One region of the Paenibacillus sp. P4_A7 genome, then DNA from elsewhere that is predicted to be linked to it. Evidence: a T-box and tRNA genes for the amino acid it is inferred to sense, from the RefSeq annotation. Region 1 holds a T-box; the other regions hold tRNA genes.

What was found. The T-box of region 1 lies ahead of leuS (leucine--tRNA ligase). A T-box ahead of a tRNA ligase gene usually reads a tRNA of that ligase, here a tRNA-Leu.
Region 2: it encodes a tRNA-Leu, which carries the amino acid that the T-box ahead of leuS (leucine--tRNA ligase) is inferred to sense. The anticodon was not compared.
Region 3: it encodes a tRNA-Leu, which carries the amino acid that the T-box ahead of leuS (leucine--tRNA ligase) is inferred to sense. The anticodon was not compared.

What each region holds. Positions count from the first base shown of each region.
Region 1 is NZ_JBFUHJ010000003.1:23,190-27,253, forward strand. It holds gene leuS (leucine--tRNA ligase) at 1-2,013, opposite strand, end outside; T-box leader at 2,195-2,440, opposite strand; gene AC1DWN_RS00785 (hypothetical protein) at 2,490-2,921, opposite strand; gene AC1DWN_RS00790 (CynX/NimT family MFS transporter) at 2,975-4,064, opposite strand, start outside.
Region 2 is NZ_JBFUHJ010000061.1:4,843-8,906, forward strand. It holds gene AC1DWN_RS11210 (nitroreductase family protein) at 1-336, shown strand, start outside; gene cmpA (cortex morphogenetic protein CmpA) at 447-590, opposite strand; gene AC1DWN_RS11220 (hydrolase/acyltransferase) at 677-1,039, opposite strand; gene AC1DWN_RS11225 (SprT family protein) at 1,152-1,631, shown strand; tRNA gene AC1DWN_RS11230 (tRNA-Asn) at 1,665-1,740, shown strand; tRNA gene AC1DWN_RS11235 (tRNA-Ser) at 1,746-1,836, shown strand; tRNA gene AC1DWN_RS11240 (tRNA-Glu) at 1,943-2,017, shown strand; tRNA gene AC1DWN_RS11245 (tRNA-Lys) at 2,069-2,144, shown strand; tRNA gene AC1DWN_RS11250 (tRNA-Leu) at 2,201-2,285, shown strand; gene AC1DWN_RS11255 (hypothetical protein) at 2,520-2,834, shown strand; tRNA gene AC1DWN_RS11260 (tRNA-Glu) at 2,927-3,001, shown strand; tRNA gene AC1DWN_RS11265 (tRNA-Leu) at 3,052-3,136, shown strand; gene AC1DWN_RS11270 (MgtC/SapB family protein) at 3,725-4,064, shown strand, end outside.
Region 3 is NZ_JBFUHJ010000275.1:2,897-6,960, forward strand. It holds gene AC1DWN_RS23405 (uracil-DNA glycosylase) at 1-169, opposite strand, end outside; gene rnhA (ribonuclease H) at 181-834, opposite strand; gene AC1DWN_RS23415 (hypothetical protein) at 878-1,375, opposite strand; tRNA gene AC1DWN_RS23420 (tRNA-Leu) at 1,525-1,610, opposite strand; tRNA gene AC1DWN_RS23425 (tRNA-Leu) at 1,946-2,031, opposite strand; tRNA gene AC1DWN_RS23430 (tRNA-Ile) at 2,052-2,128, opposite strand; tRNA gene AC1DWN_RS23435 (tRNA-Met) at 2,167-2,243, opposite strand; gene AC1DWN_RS23440 (hypothetical protein) at 2,354-2,521, opposite strand; gene AC1DWN_RS23445 (ABC transporter substrate-binding protein) at 2,749-4,064, opposite strand, start outside.

The DNA.
Region 1 (4,064 bases):
TTTCTTTATTGAGCGATGCCATGTACGTTTGAAAGCCTCACTGGTCTCGCTATCGCCAATTTTGGCACTTAGGCTGCCATCCTCGCTAATAAACAAACGCCATACCCGGCTTAGGAAACGGTATGTTCCTTCTACACCATTTGTGTTCCAAGGTTTAGTCGCCTCAAGCGGACCCATAAACATTTCGTACATGCGAAGTGTGTCTGCACCGAACTCGTTTACGATATCATCTGGATTAATAACGTTGCCGCGTGACTTCGACATTTTCTCGTTATTGTTACCAAGAATCATCCCTTGATTGACTAGTTTATGGAATGGCTCCTTCGTATGAACAACACCGATATCATAAAGCACTTTATGCCAAAAGCGTGCATACAACAAATGCAGTACTGCATGCTCAGCACCACCGATGTACAGATCAACCGGCAGCCATTCCTTTTGCTTCTCTGGGGAACAAATTTCTTTGTCATTTTTCGGATCGATAAACCGCAAGTAATACCAGCAGCTTCCTGCCCATTGTGGCATCGTGTTCGTCTCGCGACGAGCTTTCATACCCGTCTCCGGATCAATCGTGTTCACCCATTCCGTTACATTTGCTAGAGGTGACTCTCCCGTGCCCGAAGGCGTGATCGCATCAACATCTGGAAGCAACAACGGAAGCTGATCAACTGGTACAGGCTTCATAGTGCCGTCTTCCAGGTGAAGAATCGGAATCGGTTCACCCCAATAGCGTTGACGGCTGAACAGCCAGTCACGAAGACGGTAAGTAATCTTGCCTTTACCTTTACCCGAAGCATCTAAATGCTCGATCATCGCAGCAATGGCATCAACATTTGTTAATCCATTCAAAAATTCAGAATTCACATGAGGTCCGTCACCAGCATAAGCTTCTTTTGAAATATCGCCGCCTTGAACAACCTCAACAATCGGAAGGTCGAACTGCTTTGCAAATTCCCAGTCGCGAACATCGTGGCCCGGCACTGCCATAATGGCACCCGTACCGTATCCAGCTAATACATAGTCAGCAATCCAGATAGGTGTTTTCACGCCGTTCACAGGATTAATAGCATACGCACCAGTAAATACACCTGATTTATCTTTTGCTAGATCTGTACGCTCCAAATCACTTTTCCGTGAAGCTGCAGTCTGGTATGCTTCTACAGCCGCTTTCTGATCGCCCGTTACGATTTTGGCAACTAGCTCATGCTCAGGGGCTAACACGCAATATGTCGCGCCGAACAATGTGTCAGGACGAGTTGTAAATACAACCAATGCACCTTCATGACCATCAATCTCGAACGTTACTTCTGCGCCCTTTGACTTCCCGATCCAGTTGCGCTGCATGTCTTTAATGCTCTCTGACCAATCCAGCTCTTCCAAATCATCTAGCAAGCGATCTGCATACTCAGTAATTCTTAGAATCCACTGGCGCATCGGCTTACGAACTACCGGATGATTGCCTCGCTCACTAAGACCGTTAATAACCTCTTCATTCGCTAGCACCGTGCCAAGCGCCTCACACCAGTTCACTGATACTTCAGCTACGTAAGCAAGTCCTCGATTATACAGTTGGATAAAAATCCATTGTGTCCATTTGTAGTATTCAGGGTCTGTTGTGCTGATTTCGCGGTCCCAGTCATAAGAGAAACCAAGCGACTTAATTTGTCTGCGGAAATTATCGATATTTTTGAATGTAATATCTCGCGGATGCTGACCTGTATCTAACGCATGCTGCTCCGCAGGTAAGCCGAACGCATCCCATCCCATTGGATGAAGAACGTTGTAACCTTGCATTCTTTTATAGCGAGATACGATATCTGTTGCTGTGTAACCTTCTGGATGACCTACATGCAGTCCCGCTCCTGATGGGTAAGGAAACATATCTAACGCATAAAATTTCGGTTTGCTTGCATCCTCTGTTGTTTGAAAAGTTTTGTTCTTATCCCAAAATTGCTGCCACTTCGGCTCGACAACAAGTGGATTATAGCCTTGAATTTGCTGTTCCTGACTCATTTGAATCCTCCTCAAAAGTTTTACGAAGTAAAACTTACTTCGTAAGCATTGACCTAAAGTTTTACGAAGTAAAACTTACCTCGTAAGCATTGACCTAATGTTGAAATATAAGCTGAGTATATAGTGAAACTCTACTTTCTTATATTTAAACAAATAAAGCCCCTCGTCCCTAGCGATTAACGCTAGGGACGAGAGGCAATTCTCCCGTGGTACCACCCTAGTTAGCAACAGGCATGCTTTGCCCATTACTCACTTGTCGCCTTTATCGCAGGCCAAACGGTACGTTTCATTATCGATGATTAGAATCGACAAGATTATCGCACAGCTCCAAGGCGAGATTCATTCCGCAGTAGGTCCGGCTTACACCAATATCACCGGCTCTCTAGGCCTTACTTACGAAACTACTGTTCCTCTTCAACGCTTATTTATGAATTAAACATGATTATTCACGATTATAAAGTTCCTACCTCGCCATGTCAAGAGACAGGGTCCGGGCTTACCAACTTGATCACCTTGTCTTGCCGGTGACCCAGCGTAACAATTCTAACAATAAATAGAAGTAAAAGACTGTGTAGGATAAGTCCGGTAATCCCGCCCCAGAAACCAAAAATAACAACAAGAAACCATAATGCTATAGGAGGCAGTTGAGTTATAAATAAAAGTATCAAAATGAAAATCAACAGCCCATCATTGACTTTCTCTTTCATTTTTGTTCGAGTAAGGATCGTCATAAGAAGCGTAAGCCCAAGTCCAAGCGATATCTTCCCCCAATATTGAACGACTTCTTGTTCAGACCCCGCTTCAGAGCCGAGAAATTGAAAGCCCATCATAAGTCCATACAAATATGCGATGCCAACCAAAATAGACGAGATGCTCACAAACAAGATCAACCATTTTTTTCTTTTCATAGGAAAATACCTCCAAACTTAACCGATGTACCTATTCATACGAATAATTACCATTATTTGTTGCAATCTTGAATTGTTTTATTTGCACCTGCGCCATAGCCAACGACCGCATACATAATCGTTAAGACAATAAGCATAACTAGGGATACCGTCCACTCTTTCGTTAAATCATGGAATAAACCAAATAAAAACGGCCCAGCAGCAGCTAATAAGTAACCCATCGATTGTGCCATCCCCGATAGCTCGGCAGATTGTGCTGTGCTGCTTGTCCGAAGAACAAAAAACATAACCGCCAAGCTAAATCCTGACCCGCCCGCAATACCAAGCAATATCATCCATAACGGTATAAGAGCTACACTTCCTCCACTTAGCAACCCTAAATATGCAATGATAAGAAGTAAAGCAGTCATAAGAGTTAAACCGCGTTGACTCGCTTTCCGACCAGCAAGCACAGGAATAATAAACGTAGCCGGCAAACTTACGAACTGCAGCAAGGAAAGCATCCATCCAGCATCGACAGGACTCATTCCACGATTATGTAAAATTTCCGGAATCCATGAAATGTTTACATAGAAGAAAAAAGATTGAATTCCCATAAATAACGACACATACCAAGCCAAACCTGAAGTCCATAGATTAGTCTTGTTTTTATTGCTCTTCGTGCTAAGTAACTGATCACGACCAACCCTGCGTACTTGCGGAAGCCAAGCCACAGTAGCAATAAGTGCTAGTATCGACCAGCTAGCAAGCATCCCCTGCCAACCAATACCAGGCTGCTTTGTAATCGGAATGCTAAGTCCAGAAGCAATGGCTGCTCCTAAATTCATAACCACGGAATATAAGCCGGTCATGAGACCGACTCTCGTTGGAAAATCGCGTTTGATCAAGCTCGGCAGCAGCACATTAGCTATTGCGATTGCCATTCCAAGCAAAATCGTACCTGCGAGCAAAGCTGCAATGGATGACAATGAACGCATTAAAATAGCTCCCGTAAGTACAATCATAGCTATAAACAACGTGTTCTCTGCACTAATACGCTGTGCTATCCGTGGTGCTAAAGGAGATATAACCGCAAATGCAAGAAGCGGAAGTGTAGTAAGCAAGCCGGCTAGTGTACTTGAAATGCCCAATGTTTGCTGTATA
Region 2 (4,064 bases), on a different contig from region 1:
GCTGCTGCTGCAGCTGGATTTATGACAGAAGAAGTGAAAGATAGCATGATTGCAAATTCAACAAAGATGTATAGTTCGCTTCCCACTGAGAGACTAAAGGAAGTTGTTGTATTTGATACGGGGCTTGTAGCGATGCAGCTAATGCTGGCTGCTCGTGTTAAAGGCTACGATACGGTGCCAATGGGCGGATATAATCGTGACCAATTAAAAGAATTTTTTAACATTTCCGATCGTTATTTACCGACGCTAATGCTGCCAATTGGTAAAGCTGCCGCAAATGGACATCCGACAACCCGTTTGTCTCTTGATGATGTATTATTTTTTAACGGAATGTAATATAGCTAGCAGAAATTGGTCTAGATAAAGATTCCCATATATAAATGAAAAACCGGCCCTATCCGCATGCGGTGGCCGGTTTTGTTGTATGGAGTTGCTTAGCTTTATAATCATTGAACCTCGATGTCTTCACTTATTCCCTTCGAGCCTTGTTTATTACGGTAGAAATACCAGCAATCATTTAGCAATTTGATTTGTCGTCGATCTTTCTTCTGAAATGCGTGGATCAGTTGGTTGCACAGCCACTGTGGCATACGCTTTGTCCTCCTCCTGGGCCTAACTTGTTGTAATACTACAATATGGAGGAGGGCGAATGTCCGTGCAGGTCCATACGAATTCACTAAATCATTTGTTCTTCCTCGTACTCCTCATACCACTGCTCAAGCTGAGCTTGCAACGCTCGGATTTCGGTTAGAAGTGAGATGAGTGGGTAGGATTTCTCTTGTACACTGGCAAAATCCTGTTCTAGCTTATTAATGTAATCAAGTCCAGAAACAATGATAATGGTTGTGTCATGCAGTTCAACAGCATCGCATTCCGCTACTGCATAAGGAAGGCTTGGTACATGCTCAGCTGTCAATTTATCGATTTCTTTATGGAGACGCAAATTGAGAGCACTCAATTGATAAGCATGTGATGCGGGCATTTCAACGAAAAAGATATTATCCTTCTGTTTTAATAAGACGTAACGCATAGTTGCCATAATAATTTTTACTCTCCTCCCGGTATGTTACCGTCCATCATTTTTATAATTCCTACTTGACAGTGTAGCGTATGAAGGCTTTAAAATTCAAGTAGTTGGGGGAGAATATACAATGACAAACGAAGCGCTTCAGCAATGGGTTGAACAAATATCGATCACCTTCTTTAATCGTCCGTTTTTGCATCAAGCCACTTTCAACAGCCGCCTAAAAGCAACAGGAGGGCGTTATTTTACACGCTCGCACAATATAGAAATCAGTCCGCATCAGCTCGAAACCTTCGGACATGAAGAGACGGAAAAGATCATTAAGCATGAATTATGCCATTATCATTTGCATATAATGAAACGGGGCTATCAACATCGTGATGCTGATTTCAAGGTACTCCTTGCGCATGTAGGTGGTTCGAGGTATTGCCAATCGTTGCCGGAACGTGCGCAGCGAAAGATACAACCGTATCGTTATAAGCTCATCTGTGGAAAATGCGAGATGGAGTATTTGCGCAAAAGGAAGATTGATCCTGCTAAATATGCATGCGGCAAATGCCGCGGAAAATTAAATCTAATTTTTCTTGACAATAAACAATTACAATGATATATTATTACTTGTCGCTTTTAGTTTTATTTTTCCCTGATAGCTCAGTTGGTAGAGCACTCGACTGTTAATCGAGTTGTCACAGGTTCGAGTCCTGTTCGGGGAGCCAAYTWRGGGGAGATACCCAAGTGGTTCAAGGGGACCCTCTGCTAAGGGGTTAGACTGCGCAAGCGGTGCGAGGGTTCGAATCCCTCTCTCTCCGCCAGATTATTTTCACAAGTGTTTGCAACGGTGAGACCGTTCAACCGGTCTTTTTTATTTGCCTGATGAGAATTAGGACAAACACAAGTGCAAAAAAAGCTTTATCGTATGGCCCGTTGGTCAAGTGGTTAAGACACCTCCCTTTCACGGAGGTAACAGGGGTTCGAGTCCCCTACGGGTCACCAATTAATCCTCAAAGTGAGCAACTCTCAAGAGTTGATTTACAGTCACAATGAGAGCCATTAGCTCAGCTGGTAGAGCACCTGACTTTTAATCAGGGTGTCGAAGGTTCGAATCCTTCATGGCTCACCATTTACTTTTTCCTTAAAGTGAATGTGAGTGAAGGATTTTTAATAAACCCTAAATGTGCGGTAGTGGTGGAACGGCAGACACGCTATCTTGAGGGGGTAGTGTCCAATGGACGTGCAGGTTCAAATCCTGTCTACCGCACCATAACATACTTTTTGCCGATGTATAAAGGTGAACTTAGGAAGTGTGCGTCTAGTCACACGATTCTGATATACGATGCCACTTTATATTCAGACCATAAATCTGATTAGAGAGTGGCTTTTTAATTTATTATTCACCACAGGCATTGAGAGCCTTTTCTCTGTAAGGAACCATAAGAATAATGAAGTTACTAATTACAACATAAAAATGGTTAATTGGAAAAGGGGTAATGTTAAAGTGAAAATGAATCTGAACTTTACAAATAAGGGACAAGCAGCAATCAAAAACTTCAACAATGAGGAACTACTTGAGATTTTTGCTCGATACAGCAACACATTGTCCAAAAAGTACTCCATTGACGTGAATGTTCCGTCTGACATTAACCCAGACATAATTGGTAAAGGCGAATTAGTCGTAATTATTGACAATGTTCAATGTGATGTAGAAACTTTCTTCAAAGAATTGGGAAGAGATGTTAAAGTTCCTTTGAAGAAAAGACTGACACCAACAGATAAATTGGATAACGTATTTAAAGCAGAAGCTATTAAATAATTTTTTTTGAAAATAAAGCTTGTATTCCTGACGAAAATTTGTTATTATAATTTTTGTTGTTTGACGGAATACAACTTCCGACTAACATTAATGGCCCGTTGGTCAAGTGGTTAAGACACCTCCCTTTCACGGAGGTAACAGGGGTTCGAGTCCCCTACGGGTCACCATCTACTTCAACCCTCGAAGTGAATGCGATTGAATGCCTAATACGACATGTGCGGTAGTGGTGGAACGGCAGACACGCTATCTTGAGGGGGTAGTGTCCAATGGACGTGCAGGTTCAAATCCTGTTTACCGCACCATAACTTAAATTAAACTTCGGAACTCTTACTATGTAGGGGTTCTTTTTTGTTTTTCGGTTTTGTTGATAGGATAATATAAAATCAGAAGTCGGGTAAATTTAAAACAAGCAGCCCATTTTGACATAGGCTGCTTGTTCAAGTTCTACTAATTTTGTTATACGCCCCACTCTTTACGAGCCTCAGAAACAGGTTTTTGAAGCGTATTACCCCAAGCATAATGCAGCTCATATCCATCTTTCATCTGCTGGCTCTGAAGCGAGCTGGTAGCGTGTGTCGGAGCGGAGCAGGATCTGTAGTGATTGGTCGTGTCTCTGAGAACCAGCCCGTTGCGACGTTATCGCGATCTACATCCATTTCACCATACGTTCTCTTCATCTTGTCATAGTTCTGAGAACCAAGACACATGGTGAGTGTAAATCTAGATAAAAATGTAGCATATCATGTAAAAGAGACTGAAGGTAATCGTTTACAAAATTGAGAAAAAGCAGTTGTGTAATAGAAAGAAGTCTTGTAAAGTAAGAAATACGATTCCACCAATAGGTCCAATAAATATCGATATGAAGGTGAAGGGAGGCGAAGAGTAATAAAATGGCCCTCGAATTTGATCCGACCGTATGGCAAATCAGTTTGAATGAGATGACGCTTAGACTGTTGTTGGCTTTAGCGCTTGGCGGTTTGATTGGTCTTGAACGAGAACTGGGAGGGCATTCCGCTGGTTTCCGGACTCACATTCTTGTTTGCCTTGGTTCTGCTGTTATTGTCCTGTTATCGATGTATGGATTTGCTGATTTTGCTGCAGAACCAAATGTTCGACTAGATCCGGCACGGTTGGCAGCGCAAGTGATCAGCGGAGTAGGTTTTCTCGGCGCAGGTACGATCATGCGAAATGGGTTCGGCGTATCGGGATTGACGACAGCAGCCTCTTTGT
Region 3 (4,064 bases), on a different contig from region 1:
TTTCTTCGTATGTCGTATAATTAAGGGCGCTAAATATGTCCTCAGTATGGGGATAAATAACAGCATCCTTCGATCGCTCAATTAGAAAAGCTTCTATTTTTTTGAAATAAGGTTGATTGAGCTCATCCTGTAAAATGTGAGACCAATCATTATCGCAAAGCACAGTCATAAAATCTCCTCCTACTTCCTGCCGAAATCTGCTTTTATTTCTCCCCACTCCTCCGTATTCCACTTTAATATTTTATTGTCATATTTATTATCGCGAAGCCAATCTGTTGCCCAATCTGTCAGAGCCCATATTTTAGCGGTCGATGAGTCGCGTGTCAATGTCGAGCCTGTCTTCTTATTGCGAATCCAACTTAGAGCTGTTCTAGAATCAGTATAAATCGTTTGTGTTGAGCCCTTTTTCTTTAAATAGTCAAGTGCATGTACGATGGCAATAAACTCGCCTAGGTTGTTCGTTCCATTCGGAATTGGCCCAACGTAGAACAATAGGTCACCCGTTTGCGTATCTACTCCTTTAAACTCTACAGGCCCTGGATTCCCTCTCGTTCCTACATCGACTGAGATGCTGTTATAATCGATGGTTTGTTCACTTGCCGTAGCTTTGAGCTTCTTCCCCTCTATGTAAGGCTTAGCCTTTCCTGAAGCCTTCTCTTGACCCCAGTATCCCTTCCACCCTTCCTTAAAAGCAACAGCTGCTTGCTGAGCTGATTCAAATGATTTAAATTTGGCACCTGTAAAACCATTTACCTGCTCCTGACACTCTTTCCACGTTGTATAAATACCAGGTCTGTTGCCGACCCATACGACATAATGCTTACTTGCTGCCATTAACGCTACTCACTCCTTCGTGATTGAACATCTTGAAGCCTATTTAATTTAACGCTACATTTTTATCAAACCAATTATAAAAATAATCATGAATAAACTGTCCAACTATACTGTATGGGGCTAATTCATCCTGGGCAAACTGTTCCTTACCTCTAATACTAAAATACATCCAAAGAGCCATAGCCTCCGCAAATTGCTCCGAGTTGTATTCTACACCATTCCGCAGGTCAGCGATATATTGCATGCAATCGTCCATCGTTGTCTCAGTTTCACTATTATATTCTTTTAATTTTATTTTAAAATAAGTATAGAGCAATAGGAAATTTTTATTCCCTGATAGAACAGTACTAAAAAGAGCAGTTGAAACCGATGCAGTCATAATTAATAGCTTCCAACGCTCTCCATCCACAGCTATTGTAGGATCATTCTTGTATCTCTCCAGCAATTCGTTATGTAAAGAGTCCTTTAGTGCAAAAACTTGCGCATATAGCTTGCGTGAGCTTTCTTTTAACTGGGTATCAAACTTATCGTCTCTATTCAAATAATCCGTCCCCTTCCGTTATTCATTATAGCAAATATGTCTCGAACAAAAAAATCCCTATTCTCAACTTGTGATTAGCAAGTCGATAAACGGGATTCTTTCTTCCATATATAGTTCATAAAACGATGTACTGCTAGATTGTTCTGTTATGCCGAGGACGGGAATCGAACCCGTACGGTAGTCACCTACCGCAGGATTTTAAGTCCTGTGCGTCTGCCAGTTCCGCCACCCCGGCGCAATTAAATCATGCGCAATGAGAATATAGCATACCATATTCGCCCTCTATTTACAAGCCCTATTTCTAAATTAGAGACGGCTAAGACATGAAACCGATAGCTGATTGATAAACCGTGTTTTGCTTCATGCATTGTTACTCGTGCCTTTATTGTAAGCTTGGTCAAGTTCATGTGCAATGAAAAAACCTCCTTCGCTTGCATCTGATTTGGTCAGATACTGCAAAAGAGGTTTTTTCAGTTTCAACTTGAATCTTGCGTGTTAACACAGGATTGCAGTTCCCCACATATTACTTATGTACTTCTTAAAACTTGCTACTGCTAGATTGTTCTGGTATGCCGAGGACGGGAATCGAACCCGTACGGTAGTCACCTACCGCAGGATTTTAAGTCCTGTGCGTCTGCCAGTTCCGCCACCCCGGCATGAAGATAAGCTTTGCAAATGGTGGGCCCTGAGGGACTCGAACCCCCGACCAATCGGTTATGAGCCGACCGCTCTAACCAACTGAGCTAAGGGCCCTCGAAAAACGTATATTTCAACGTAGTCATCGAAAGGGTTGGTTGCGGGGGCAGGATTTGAACCTGCGGCCTTCGGGTTATGAGCCCGACGAGCTACCGGGCTGCTCCACCCCGCGACGTGTTTCCATTTGATTATGAAGCTTATTGTTTTGGCGACAAGAATTACTATACTATATTCGACTGTTTTAAGTCAAGCATTTTTATAAATTAATTCACAAACTATTTTTCACGGAATAAATCGCACACCATATCGTCCTTTTTTCGATCGAAATACCTCGACTTCATTTGGACACTCGTACCCGTATATCCAATAATCATTTTCCATTCGTTTGACAAGGCAACCAGCTTGAAATTTTGTTTCATATAGTCGGACCCAATACACCCATCTTATCATCGAACCCCTCCTGATGTATGTGCACTGCAGCGCTTTCGCCGCTTGAATTAATCTTATAGTCATTAGAATACCCAAATTCGGATAAATCAAGCAATTCGAAGCGATCTTAAACTTAGTATTTAATGCTGTCTAATGCTGTTTCTGAGAGGATCTAAGATAACTAAAACACATTGAAAAGCGACCCAACGACATTTCGTCATTGGGTCGCTCTTTGGCTCTAAAACTCTTTATCTCATCATTGGGCTAATTACGCCGCCGCCTCCACCTTGAGGATTATTCTTTATCTCTTCAAGAACAGCATTGCCTTTAGTCTCCCATTCAGCAAGTGCCTCTTTTGCCGTCTTTGTTCCCTTTATCACTTCAGCGAATAACTCATAGCCAAGCTGCTGAGCATTCCAGATACCTGGTTTTTCGTTGAATATACTATCCGCATTCGAATTAGTCGGTGGCAGTGGCTTAAGAGTAGTGAATGCGTCCATATTATATTGCAATCCGCCAATTGGCTTCAGAAACTCTTTACGAGCAACCATCTCATACAAGCTTCTTGATTTGAGTTTAGCCCACTCTTTACTGTTGGAGTATTTAATAAATTCCCATGCATCCTTCGAGTTCTGTGCATTAGCATTAATACCCATCAGTTGATTTAGACCAATATTTCCGCCTGTAGTAGGGTCGGTTGGGTTAGTAGGTACCGTAACGACATCCCAATCAATGGGTACAAAATCTTTGATCTTCGAAGCGTTGTCCGACGCTTTCTTAAGCTCATTAATATAGCTATATTCACCTATTGTCATGGCAACCTTACCTTTAATGAACATATCACCGTAGAACGGATCATTGCCGCCCGCTTCGCCTCTCTTCTCATTTAGAAGCGTATAGTATTCTTGATTAGGTACGATGTTATCTTTATGAAGTGAGGCAACAGTGTTCCAGACTGATTCCCACTGATCACTGTTTACAAGCATTTTCTCACCTTTGTCATCCCATATCTTCAGCTGTAAAGCTTGACTGTAGACCTGAGTATCGTTAAATCCGTCAGACTGCCAGCGGTTAAATGAGAAGCCAAACTGACGGTCTACACCTTCTCCTTTAGCCATTTGACGAGCTTTGTTAAGCGTGTCATCCCAAGACATTTTGTCAGTTGGAGGCTCGATACCCGCATCTAAGAACATTTTTTTGTTATAAAAGAGTGCGGATGAAGTAAAGGTAGGGGTTAATGCATAAATGTTGTTGTCCCCCGCTGCTTTGATTCCATCAATTACAGTCGGAACATAATCGGACAAATCAAATTTATCCTGTTGAATAAGCGGGTCTAGTTGCTGCAATAAATTGTCTTGAGTCAATCGACGAAGCATATTATAATCCAGTACTACCACATCTACTGGGTTTTGACCCGAAAGCATTTCTTTCATTTTTTCATATGGGTCTGGTTGCTTTACTGGTTTTTCTGGATCATTCTGTTCATACCGTTGGTCGTCATAATTGATGGCTCCAACAATTTCAAACTGAACGTTGGGATGAGTCATTTCAAACATATCGGTAT